Regions from separate parts of the Paenibacillus sp. PDC88 genome, predicted to be linked through region 2. Evidence: a T-box and tRNA genes for the amino acid it is inferred to sense, from the RefSeq annotation. Region 2 holds a T-box; the other holds one or more tRNA genes.
The links. The T-box of region 2 lies ahead of tyrS (tyrosine--tRNA ligase). A T-box ahead of a tRNA ligase gene usually reads a tRNA of that ligase, here a tRNA-Tyr.
Positions count from the first base shown of each region.

Region 1: it encodes a tRNA-Tyr, which carries the amino acid that the T-box ahead of tyrS (tyrosine--tRNA ligase) is inferred to sense. The anticodon was not compared.

Region 1 is NZ_FNNT01000008.1:30-5,406, reverse strand. Features, by position in the region: gene BLW49_RS21285 (helix-turn-helix domain-containing protein) at 1-1,576, shown strand, start outside; gene BLW49_RS21280 (ABC transporter permease subunit) at 1,700-2,611, shown strand; gene BLW49_RS21275 (ABC transporter permease subunit) at 2,797-3,573, shown strand; tRNA gene BLW49_RS21270 (tRNA-Leu) at 3,652-3,731, opposite strand; tRNA gene BLW49_RS21265 (tRNA-Arg) at 3,746-3,819, opposite strand; tRNA gene BLW49_RS21260 (tRNA-Leu) at 3,833-3,918, opposite strand; tRNA gene BLW49_RS21255 (tRNA-Cys) at 3,927-4,000, opposite strand; tRNA gene BLW49_RS21250 (tRNA-Gly) at 4,007-4,081, opposite strand; tRNA gene BLW49_RS21245 (tRNA-Gln) at 4,090-4,164, opposite strand; tRNA gene BLW49_RS21240 (tRNA-His) at 4,177-4,252, opposite strand; tRNA gene BLW49_RS21235 (tRNA-Trp) at 4,274-4,347, opposite strand; tRNA gene BLW49_RS21230 (tRNA-Tyr) at 4,355-4,440, opposite strand; tRNA gene BLW49_RS21225 (tRNA-Thr) at 4,452-4,527, opposite strand; tRNA gene BLW49_RS21220 (tRNA-Phe) at 4,541-4,616, opposite strand; tRNA gene BLW49_RS21215 (tRNA-Asp) at 4,640-4,716, opposite strand; tRNA gene BLW49_RS21210 (tRNA-Met) at 4,728-4,801, opposite strand; tRNA gene BLW49_RS21205 (tRNA-Val) at 4,812-4,884, opposite strand; tRNA gene BLW49_RS21200 (tRNA-Glu) at 4,908-4,979, opposite strand; tRNA gene BLW49_RS21195 (tRNA-Ser) at 4,996-5,087, opposite strand; tRNA gene BLW49_RS21190 (tRNA-Asn) at 5,089-5,164, opposite strand; partial or broken rRNA gene BLW49_RS21185 (23S ribosomal RNA) at 5,310-5,377, opposite strand, start outside.
Region 2 is NZ_FNNT01000004.1:438,108-443,484, reverse strand. Features, by position in the region: gene BLW49_RS15425 (sensor domain-containing diguanylate cyclase) at 1-528, opposite strand, end outside; gene rpsD (30S ribosomal protein S4) at 978-1,577, shown strand; gene tyrS (tyrosine--tRNA ligase) at 1,740-2,990, opposite strand; T-box leader at 3,052-3,328, opposite strand; gene BLW49_RS15410 (transglycosylase domain-containing protein) at 3,465-5,377, shown strand, end outside.

The DNA of each region.
Region 1 (5,377 bases), on a different contig from region 2:
TGAGAGCGGACTCCATGCCGAAGGCAAGCTCGAGCAGCCGTCAGGACAGTTTACAACCGAATTGTCAGGTCAAGATTATGCGGTATCTTATTATCGTTCCGAGCTTAATGACTGGACCTATTTATCGGCAACCTCCATCCAGAGTCTTACTCAAAAATCTTCACAAATTGGAACCTACACTCTACTGATGTGTCTGGCTCTGCTGCTTATTTCCGTTGGAATGGCCTTTCTTGGATCAAGACGCATTTATTCACCTATCCGTAGATTACTGAATGAGCTAGGGCTTAGACCAGATCGTAACGAATTTGAGCATATCGGGGCTGAAGTGTCGGACTTATTCCAGTCGAAGTCAAGGCTTGAAAAGGAGCTGCATCAGCACATCCAGCAGGTTAGAACCTTCTATCTAACCAAAGTATTCACAGGCCAGTTCAAATCAAATGAGCTCCTTCACAAACTCGAGCAGTATGGTTATGGCAAACAAATGAACGAATGGCGCACGATGGCTGTCCTGACCATTCAGATTGATTTTACAGAGCAAACCCGATATGAGAAAAAAGACCTTGAGCTGCTATTGTTTGCCGTGCAAAATATGCTGGAAGAGCTTGTCTCACAGAAAGAACGTCTCACTCCAGTCATAATAGACCATACGATCGTTCTGCTGGTTGGCGGTGAAGAAACGGATGATACCGTATTTAATGCTTATCTCTACTCCTTAACAGAGGATGTTCAAAACCATATTGATCAGGTTCTTGATCTATCAGTGAGCATCGGGATCAGCTTACCTGTGGAATCTTTTCATGGTATTTCCATGGCATATCGGGAGGGGCTGGAAGCACTCAGACACCGAATTAAGCTCGGTAAAGGCATCGTTATCCAATATCAGGATCTTAATGATGGTAAGCACTACGTGAACCTGTCTTATCCTGCACAGCTGGAGAATGAGCTGATAGAGGCGATCAAGCTGGCAGATGAACGAAAGGCTCGGGACACTTTTGATCAACTGCTTAACTGTATCTTCGACCTTGAGCTCCTTCCCCATGAATATCAAATACCAATTACTCGGCTGCTTAATAATCTTCTGCTGATGATGCAAGAGTCTGGAATTAGCGTACATCATATCTATCATGAGAAGCGCTCTGTCTTTGAAGATATTCTGAAGCTGGACACCGTTGATGAGATCCGTAATTGGTTCTGGTTCAAGCTCATTCTTCCTATCGTTGGTGTATTCCGTAATCGCCAAAATACTCAATATCATCATATTTCTGAGAAGATCATTGACCTTGTACAGAATTATTATGATACAGATCTAACGTTAGAGGAATGCGCCCATCGACTTCACTACAATGCCAACTATCTCAGCAGTGTTTTTCGTAAAGAAACGGGCTGCTCTTTCAGCGAATACTTGACCAATTATCGTTTTAGTATGGCAAAAAAATGGCTGACAACGTCCGATATGTCCATCAAGGACATCGCAACCAAACTAAGGTACAACAATTCACAAAACTTCATTCGCTCTTTCCGAAAATTAGAGGGCGTCACACCCGGACAATATCGTGAAGACAGAAAAGCAATCTAGCGCTAAGGAGACGGATAGTCGTCTACTAGTGCTAGATTCTTTACAGTAGATGCTTAATATAGACAAAAACAGGTAAATTGTGATACTACTAGATGTATACTTTGAAATCTATTGGAGGTAGATATGAATCTTAAGTATCAAATGCTAAAATCTTTGATTGTAAGCATCCTTGCCTTCTGTCTTATCGTTTCTGTTGTTCTAATTCCTCGTCAGCTTGAACTAAGTATTCAGGATTATAAGATCGTAGCCGAGGAGCCCTCTCTTACTCTAAGTCAGTATACAGCCCATGTTAGTGAATTTTTCAAAACAGCGATCGAGAACGGAAGCTTGGGGGAATCGAGATATTCTGGCCATTCTTCAGAATCAGAGGCATTAAAAGCAATGGGCAGAAGCCTGCTGGTGATTGTGACAGCATTGTTAATTGGCTTGATCTTTGGGATCTTAAAAGGAGTTATGGATTACCGTCTCTCCAAAACCAGATTGAACTTGCTCGGCAATTGGACAACCTGGATCATCAATGCCATCCCCGATTTTTTCCTTATTTTACTTATCCAATGGTTTATTATCAAAAATGTTCCCTTTATTCGTTTCTTTGCAACCGATGGATGGCAGGGCTTTATCATCCCTTCCTTACTAGTATCCATCTATCCGATTGTCCAGATTGCACGACTTACCTCCGCTTCCTTAACCTCACAAGAAAATAAATTATACATCAAATTAGCCAGGGCTAAGGGACTTCGCGAGTGGGTCATACTGTGTAAACATATGTTAACTAATGGTATTATTACAATATTAACCCATCTTCCAGGGATGCTCGTATTCATTCTTTCAAATCTGCTAATGGTCGAAATCTATAGAAGTTACCCTGGGGCAGCGTACCGCTTATCCCAAGCTCTTGATTACGATACTCAAGTTGGAACCGGAAACAATTATGAACCTGGCGTCATTATCTATATTGTGCTTTACTTCATGCTGCTATTTTTATTGGTTCAATGGATCGCTGCTGCGGCTCGCCGATATTTCGATCGTCAATAATACATAAGAAAATATGAGATTTAATATTTAAGTTACATAGATAGTTAGAGTTTGAGGTGAGCAGATTGCGAAAGAATATTCCCTTGTTAATCGGTAGTATATTGTTAGGCTTGCTTCTATTTGTGATGTTTATTGGCCCTCACCTTCCATTTATAGATAAGAATTTGAGCCAGGAGAGATACCGTATGGATGCATTTAATAAGCTTGAACTTCCTGCGTTCGAAGCATCCGAGAAGAATTGGATCGGAACTGACAAAAAAGGAGTCGATAATTTAAGTAAGATTGTGATTGCAGCCAAAGAAACCATATTCATTGTTATCATAATTACTTTAATTCGCTATATAATCGCAATCCCACTTGGACTATTATCATGCAAAAAGAAAGGATTCTTTCACCATGTAATTAACGCATTGAATCAATGTTTTTCTTTCTTGCCACCTGTTTTTGCAACAGCCTTACTACTAGCTATTCCTTTTCTTCTCTTTACTGATCTCCGCCTGTTATGGTCCATTCTCATTCTTGCTGTCGTGGAAGCGGGCCGTGTTGCCTATACAATTCAACAACAGGCTAATCAATTGTCCAGGGAAAGTTATATGGAAGCTGGGATTGCGTTAGGACTAAGCTCTAGAACTCTAGTGAAGAATTATTACATACCTGCACTGTTACCAGAGTTGATCGTTAATTTCTGCATTGATTTAGGCAAAGTCATGCTTCTTATAGGACAGTTATCTATTATCAGTATCTTTCTTTCACATGAATGGAGAGAGGTCGACTATTATACTAACGAATTTGTCCAAACCGGCTTAAATTGGGCAGCTCTTCTTGCAAGTCACCGTCACGAAATTTTTCGAAGCCAATTTGGTTTTGTCTTTTACCCAGCATTTGCCATGATGTTCACCATCGTCACCTTTAATCTGCTTGGTGAAGGATTGCGACGCCATTATCAATCTACGCGTATATAGCAGGCAATCTTCCTTGATATCCAGTTTGTCCAATACAAAAAAGAGGAACATTACAGTAGTAATGATCCTCTTTTACGATGCCGGTGAAGGGACTCGAACCCCCACGGTTTCCCTCACGATTTTGAGTCGCGCGCGTCTGCCAATTCCGCCACACCGGCTTATTTAATTAAAGCGTGCCCTAAGAGATTCGAACTCCTGACCTTTTGATTCGTAGTCAAACGCTCTATCCAGCTGAGCTAAGGGCACATATTATCTAACATGCGGAAGACCAGACTTGAACTGGTACGATAGTCACCTACCGCAGGATTTTAAGTCCTGTGCGTCTGCCGATTCCGCCACTCCCGCTTAAGAAATGGAGGCGCCACCCAGATTCGAACTGGGGATAAAGCTTTTGCAGAGCTGTGCCTTACCACTTGGCTATGGCGCCTTATTATGGAGCGGACGACGGGAATCGAACCCGCGACCCTCGCCTTGGCAAGGCGATGCTCTACCGCTGAGCCACGTCCGCGTAAAAAATGGCTGGGGATATAGGATTCGAACCTATGCGTGACGGAGTCAAAGTCCGTTGCCTTACCGCTTGGCTAATCCCCAATAAAATATAAATGGGGCGATCGATGGGACTTGAACCCACGAATGCCGGAGCCACAATCCGGTGCGTTAACCCCTTCGCCACGACCGCCATATAAATTAAAAGGTAATTTGGCAGGGGCAGCAGGAATTGAACCCACACTAACGGTTTTGGAGACCGCTGTTCTACCTTTAAACTATGCCCCTATGAAACTGGTGGAGGATGATGGATTCGAACCACCGAACCCTTACGGGAGCAGATTTACAGTCTGATGCGTTTGGCCACTTCGCTAATCCTCCATATGAAACTGTGGTGCCGGCGAGAGGACTTGAACCCCCAACCTACTGATTACAAGTCAGTTGCTCTACCAGTTGAGCTACACCGGCACAAGGTGTTAAATGGTGGCTCGGGACGGAATCGAACCGCCGACACGAGGATTTTCAGTCCTCTGCTCTACCGACTGAGCTACCGAGCCATATTATATCATAATAATTCAAATGGCGGAACTGACGGGATTCGAACCCGCGATCTCCTGCGTGACAGGCAGGCATGTTAGGCCTCTACACCACAGTTCCATGTAATTCAATTGCGGGGGCAGGATTTGAACCTGCGACCTTCGGGTTATGAGCCCGACGAGCTACCGAGCTGCTCCACCCCGCGATATTAAGAATGGAGACTGAGGGGATCGAACCCCCGACCCTCTGCTTGTAAGGCAGATGCTCTCCCAGCTGAGCTAAGTCTCCATTATGTAAGTAATTAAAGAAAATGACCCGTAGGGGATTCGAACCCCTGTTACCTCCGTGAAAGGGAGGTGTCTTAACCCCTTGACCAACGGGCCTTGCTTATAAAAATAGTGGCGGAGAGAGAGGGATTCGAACCCTCGAGACGCTTTTGGCGCCTACACGATTTCCAATCGTGCTCCTTCGGCCAACTCGGACACCTCTCCATGGCTCCCCGAACAGGACTCGAACCTGTGACAACTCGATTAACAGTCGAGTGCTCTACCAACTGAGCTATCAGGGAATAAAGAACATATGATTGTTCCTTCAAAACTAGATACGAAACAATGTGCGATGTTAGAATCTTTGTTTACCCGGTTTTGTTCCGGGCCCCGAGAAAGTATTCGGATTCACCTTCGAAGCATTCGCTTCACTTTCTTGGGTATCTTTTGGATAAGCCCTCGACCGATTAGTACTGGTCAGCTCCATGCATTGCTGCACTTCCACCCCCAGCCTA
Region 2 (5,377 bases):
GGATAAGAGCAAGTCTGCAAATCCCTCTGTCACCCGTTCCTGCATGACCGCAATACATAAAAAACCTAATTGTTTCTGCTCGCTCCGGGAATACAGAGGAAGAGTAAACAAACTGTAATCTTCCGCTTCTGACAAGTTATGCTCGATGATCGCCTCCGAAGCCACGGAATGCCCCATTCGCTCTGCTAGGATTTGTTGAATCTTCTGCTGAGCCGCTTTCTTTACAGAAGAGAATCCTTCACCTTGGACAGCAAGACATGTACCACTTCCGCTCCATATAGAAAAAATGGCTTCATTAAAGGAAGGGATCGTCAGCATTTGAATTCGCCATTCCTCAAAAGCATCCTTAAGGATACGTTCGATGTGCTCTGTATCAAATACGTTGACGTCCAAAAATTCCAGCCAATGTTGCTCTATATGGAGATCGTTGGAGCTATCACTAGAGTTTCGATTATATTTCTCCGGCTTAGGTCCCTCCAGCAAGAGATCTTCCATCTTGTAAGCAGATTTATGAAGGTGTTCTGTCATAAAAGCGGCACTCCTTTGCACAAACCAAGACTAGATAGTCATCTTTGTATTAATGTACTCGAATGCTTAAAATTAAGATACAAATCTATTTTACCCTCTTTCATTGCAATTTGCACGGAGTTTAAGAGAAATTTGTCCTATTTTTTTAGGTAATAAGTCCTATCGACAATTTCAGACAAATTATGGATGTTCTCTTTTTATAGCTTCATGACCACATCTTCTTGACTTCGCTCGTACATTTAATATAATATATATTGTTGAATAAGACCGATATGGTCTTTAAATTTGGGCGTAACGTTGTGTCACCCTCACAGCTTATTGTAGCTATCCGGACAGCGGCTGAACTTTCTGGATTAGAAATGTATTGCCTTATAAGGCTTGCGATACAATTAGCGGCGCAAATAGAGCCCCATCATATGAAATTTATTATAAAAGGAGTTACTATAACAATGGCACGTTACACTGGTCCTAAATTTAAATTGAGTCGCCGTCTCGGCATTTCCCTGAGCGGAACTGGTAAAGAATTGAAACGCAACTTCCCTCCGGGTCAACATGGTCCTAACCAACGCAGAAAAATCAGCAACTACGGTATGCAGCTTCAAGAAAAGCAAAAATTGCGTCATATGTACGGCTTGGGTGAAAAGCAATTCCGTACTTTGTTTGCAAAAGCACAAAAAATGCAAGGTATTGCCGGTGAGAACTTCATGTTCCTGCTGGAAAGCCGTCTTGATAACCTCGTTTACCGTCTTGGTTTCTCCAACTCTCGTGCAGGTGCACGTCAGCTGGTAGCTCACGGTCATGTGACTGTTAACGGTAAAAAAGTAGATATCGCTTCTTACGCAGTAAGCATTGGCGATGTAATCGGTCTTCGTGAAAGAAGCCGCGGTCTTTCCTCTATTAAAGAAGCTTTGGAAAACCGTACACATCTTCCATCTTACCTTGAGTACAACGAAGCAGCTCTTGAAGGCAAGTACATCCGTCTTCCAGAACGCGCTGAGCTTTCTCAAGATATCGATGAGAAGCAAATCGTCGAGTTCTACAACCGTTAATATTTAACTGGAGAACACATCCCTCGAAAGCTTGCTTTCGGGGGATTTTTTAGTTGCCTGTAAACATAAAAAAAGAGTGCCTGTCAAGTCATAGGAACTGACCTCATATGACCTAAAGGCACTCTTTTACTATCTAAAGCTTATAACGAAGCTCATAATACTTTACAGTTTGATTTTGGCAAACTTACGTTTACCGACCTGTACGATATCGCCATCCTGCGGGGTGTACTCACTGTTCGGATCGCCCCACTTTTCTTCATTAATTTTGACTGCGCCCTGCTGAATGCTTCGTTTCGCTTCACCGTTAGAAGCAGCGAATCCGAGCGTCGTAAGCAGGCTGATCAGACGTATAGTTCCATTCTCGAGCGATTCGGCAGGAATCACGACTTCTGCAATATCGTCCGGCAGTGCACGCTGCTGGAATACAGTCACAAAGTGCTGCTGAGCTGCCTCAGCTGCTTCTTCCCCGTGGTACATGCGGACAAAGGTGTAAGCAAGCTTCATCTTTGCGTCGCGCGGATGAACACTGCCGTCTTCAACACCTTGCTCCAACGCCTTCAGTTCCTCTGTACTCAGATCGGTAGCCAGCGTGTAGTATTTCAGCATAAGCTCATCGGGAACAGACATCGATTTGCCGTAAATTTCGTTCGGCTCCTCGTCGATACCAATGTAGTTGCCAAGGCTCTTACTCATCTTCTGAACCCCGTCCAGACCTTCTAGAAGCGGAAGCATGATGGTCGCCTGCGCTTCGTCTCCATTTTCTTTTTGCAAAGTACGTCCCATCAGGAGATTGAACTTCTGATCCGTACCGCCAAGCTCAATATCACTCTTTAGAACGACAGAATCCGTTCCTTGCATAAGCGGGTAGAAAAATTCATGAATGCTGATTGGCTGGCCGCTCTGGAAACGTTTCGTGAAATCATCGCGCTCCATCATCCGGGCAACCGTTACCTTGGCAGCCAGATTAACAACTTCAGAGAAGTTCATCGGCGCAAGCCAATCGGAGTTGTTGTATACTTTTGTTTTGTTTGGATCCAGAATTTTGAACAGCTGCTTCTTGTATGTCTCTGCGTTGCGTATTACGTCTTCCTCACTCAATTGCTTCCGTGTCTCGGATTTCCCCGTCGGATCACCAATTCGGCCCGTAAAGTCCCCGATGATCAGCTGTACTTCATGACCCAGATCCTGAAATTGACGCAGCTTGTGCATAACTACGGTATGGCCAATATGCAAGTCAGGCGCAGACGGGTCCATTCCAAGCTTCACCTGAAGTGGTACTCCGCTGACTACCGATTTCATGATCTTCTGCTTCAAATCCTCTTCCGGAACAATTTCGGATACTCCTCTTGATATCACATCCAGCTGACGGCTCACTTCCTCTTGCTGAGTCTTGCTGAGTTCTTCCCATTTCATCCTAAACGTACCCCCTATAATATGTTCGATCCTATTTGGACACAAAAAGCTCCTTCTCATCCCAAGGGACGAGAAGGAGCTCTCGCGTTACCACCCTAATTAAAGTGCCTGCTCTACAAATAAAAAGATAGGCACTTTCACTTCATTGACATAACGGGATTTCAACCCGGTACCAGACTAATCCTGCAATAGCTCATGGTAATTTCAACCTGCTATTCCTGTTCATCTGGACAGCTCCGGACGGTAATTCGACAAGCGGCACATTCCGGTTCACACCACCCACCGGCTCTCTGACTATGTGTTATCCGCCTCCTACTGGAGTCCTTCACAGCTTTTTTCCGTATCAAGTTTTGACTTTATATATAACATATTCCGAGAAGGGCTGTCAATTTCCGACCCTTGCCACCATTTACGGGGGTTCAAAAGAGTGATTTTATGCTATAATAATGCCTGTTAAAAGGAGGAAGACATTTGATGGTTGATGATAAGGATAAAAAACCTGATGAGCAGCCTTCCCGCAAAAGAAAATTCTTAAGCAGGTTAGGTAGTTTTGTTAAATGGATGGTCGTTCTTGGCTTCGTAGGTATCCTGTTTGTCGGCGGTGCACTTACAGGTTACATAGCATCCATTGTTAAAGACGAGCCTGTCCGCTCCAGAGCTGCAATTGAACAAGCAGTCAGTGAGAATGCACTAACGGGTTTTGCTTATTTTGCAGACGGTTCAGCAATCGGTCAACTCAGGACAGAAGAAGACCGGCGTATTGTGGAACTGGAGGACATTCCTCAAATCGTACTTGATGCAGTGACTTCTATCGAGGATGATACTTTTTATGAACATAAAGGCGTAGACATAACAGGTACTCTAAGAGCTGTCAAGGAGAGAGTGCTGAACGAGCCTGTACAAACAGGCGGAAGCACGCTGACTCAGCAGCTGGCAAGACGGGTCTTCCTGAGTCTGGACAAGACAGAAGATCGGAAAGTGAAGGAAATTTTATTATCCTTGCGTTTAGAACGGTTTTTGACCAAGGATGAAATCATTACAGCTTATTTAAATAAGGTTCCTTTCGGGAACGGCTCCAGCGGATATAACGTATACGGGATCAAAGCTGCAGCCAAAGGTATTTTTAATGTAAATGATCTTGATGATCTGAACATTGCACAGGCTGCCTATTTGGCGGGCCTTCCTCAGCTCCCTTCCGCCTACTCCGCTTTCAACGGAAAAGGTGAGTTCAATGAGGACAATTTCAACAATGCCATTGAGCGTCAGGAGCGTGTGCTCGGACGTATGCTCGCTTTGGGCAAGATAACGCAGAGTGAACATGATGAAGCATTAGCATTTGATCTTAAGTCATCGCTTGCACCAAGAGTAGCCAAAGCATACAATACGTACCCTTACCTTATGCTAGAAACCGAAAGACAGGCTGCCAAAGTGCTGATTGATGTGCTCTATCCTGAAGGAGAAGTGCCGGATAAATCAGACAGCGAGCTGACTGAGGAAGCACTGCAGAAGCTTCGTACCGGTGGATATCGCGTTTATACGACCATTAATAAGAATGTCTACAAGACGATGCGCACCATCGCCGAGGACGACAGCAACTTCTCAGCGTATAACGAGAGCAAAGGCTTAGAGCAGACGGCTGCCATGATGATTGATCACAAGACCGGGAAAATTCTCGGCATGATCGAGGGTCGTGATTTTAATGTTGAGAATTTGAACTTTGCTACACAAATGGTAAGACAGCCTGGTTCGGCTATGAAGCCGATCGCTGCTTTTCTGCCAGCGCTTGAAGAAGGAATTATACAGCCAGCCTCCGTTCTTGATGATTCGCCGATCATTTTGAAGGATGGTCAAAAAGGCTATCATATTCCGAAAAACTCAAACGGAAATTATAACGGTCTAGTAACGGCAAGATATGCGTTAAATCAATCTCTCAACATTCCAGCCCTCAAAATCTTTAATGAAAAGCTGGGACTTGAGAAGGCCTGGGATTTTGCGAAAAGTCTTGGGATTACTACCTTGACGGATGTGGACTATACGAATGCAACTACCGGTGTACTCGGAGGTCTTACTTACGGTGTATCCGTAGAAGAATTGACGAATGCATATGGTGCGATTGCCAACAATGGTGTCTTTAATGATGCTTACATGATTGAGAAAATTGTTGATTCACAAGGGAACATCGTATATTCTCATGAAGCTGCACCGAAGGAAGTCTTCTCTAAGGAAACAGCTTATTTAATGACAGACATGTTAAGTACGGTTATATCGGACGGTACAGGTAAGCTCGTTAGAGACAATTTCAACAAGTACGGTGAAATTGAAATTGCCGGCAAGACAGGCACGACGCAGAACTATGCAGATGTATGGTTCCAAGGGTACACACCGGA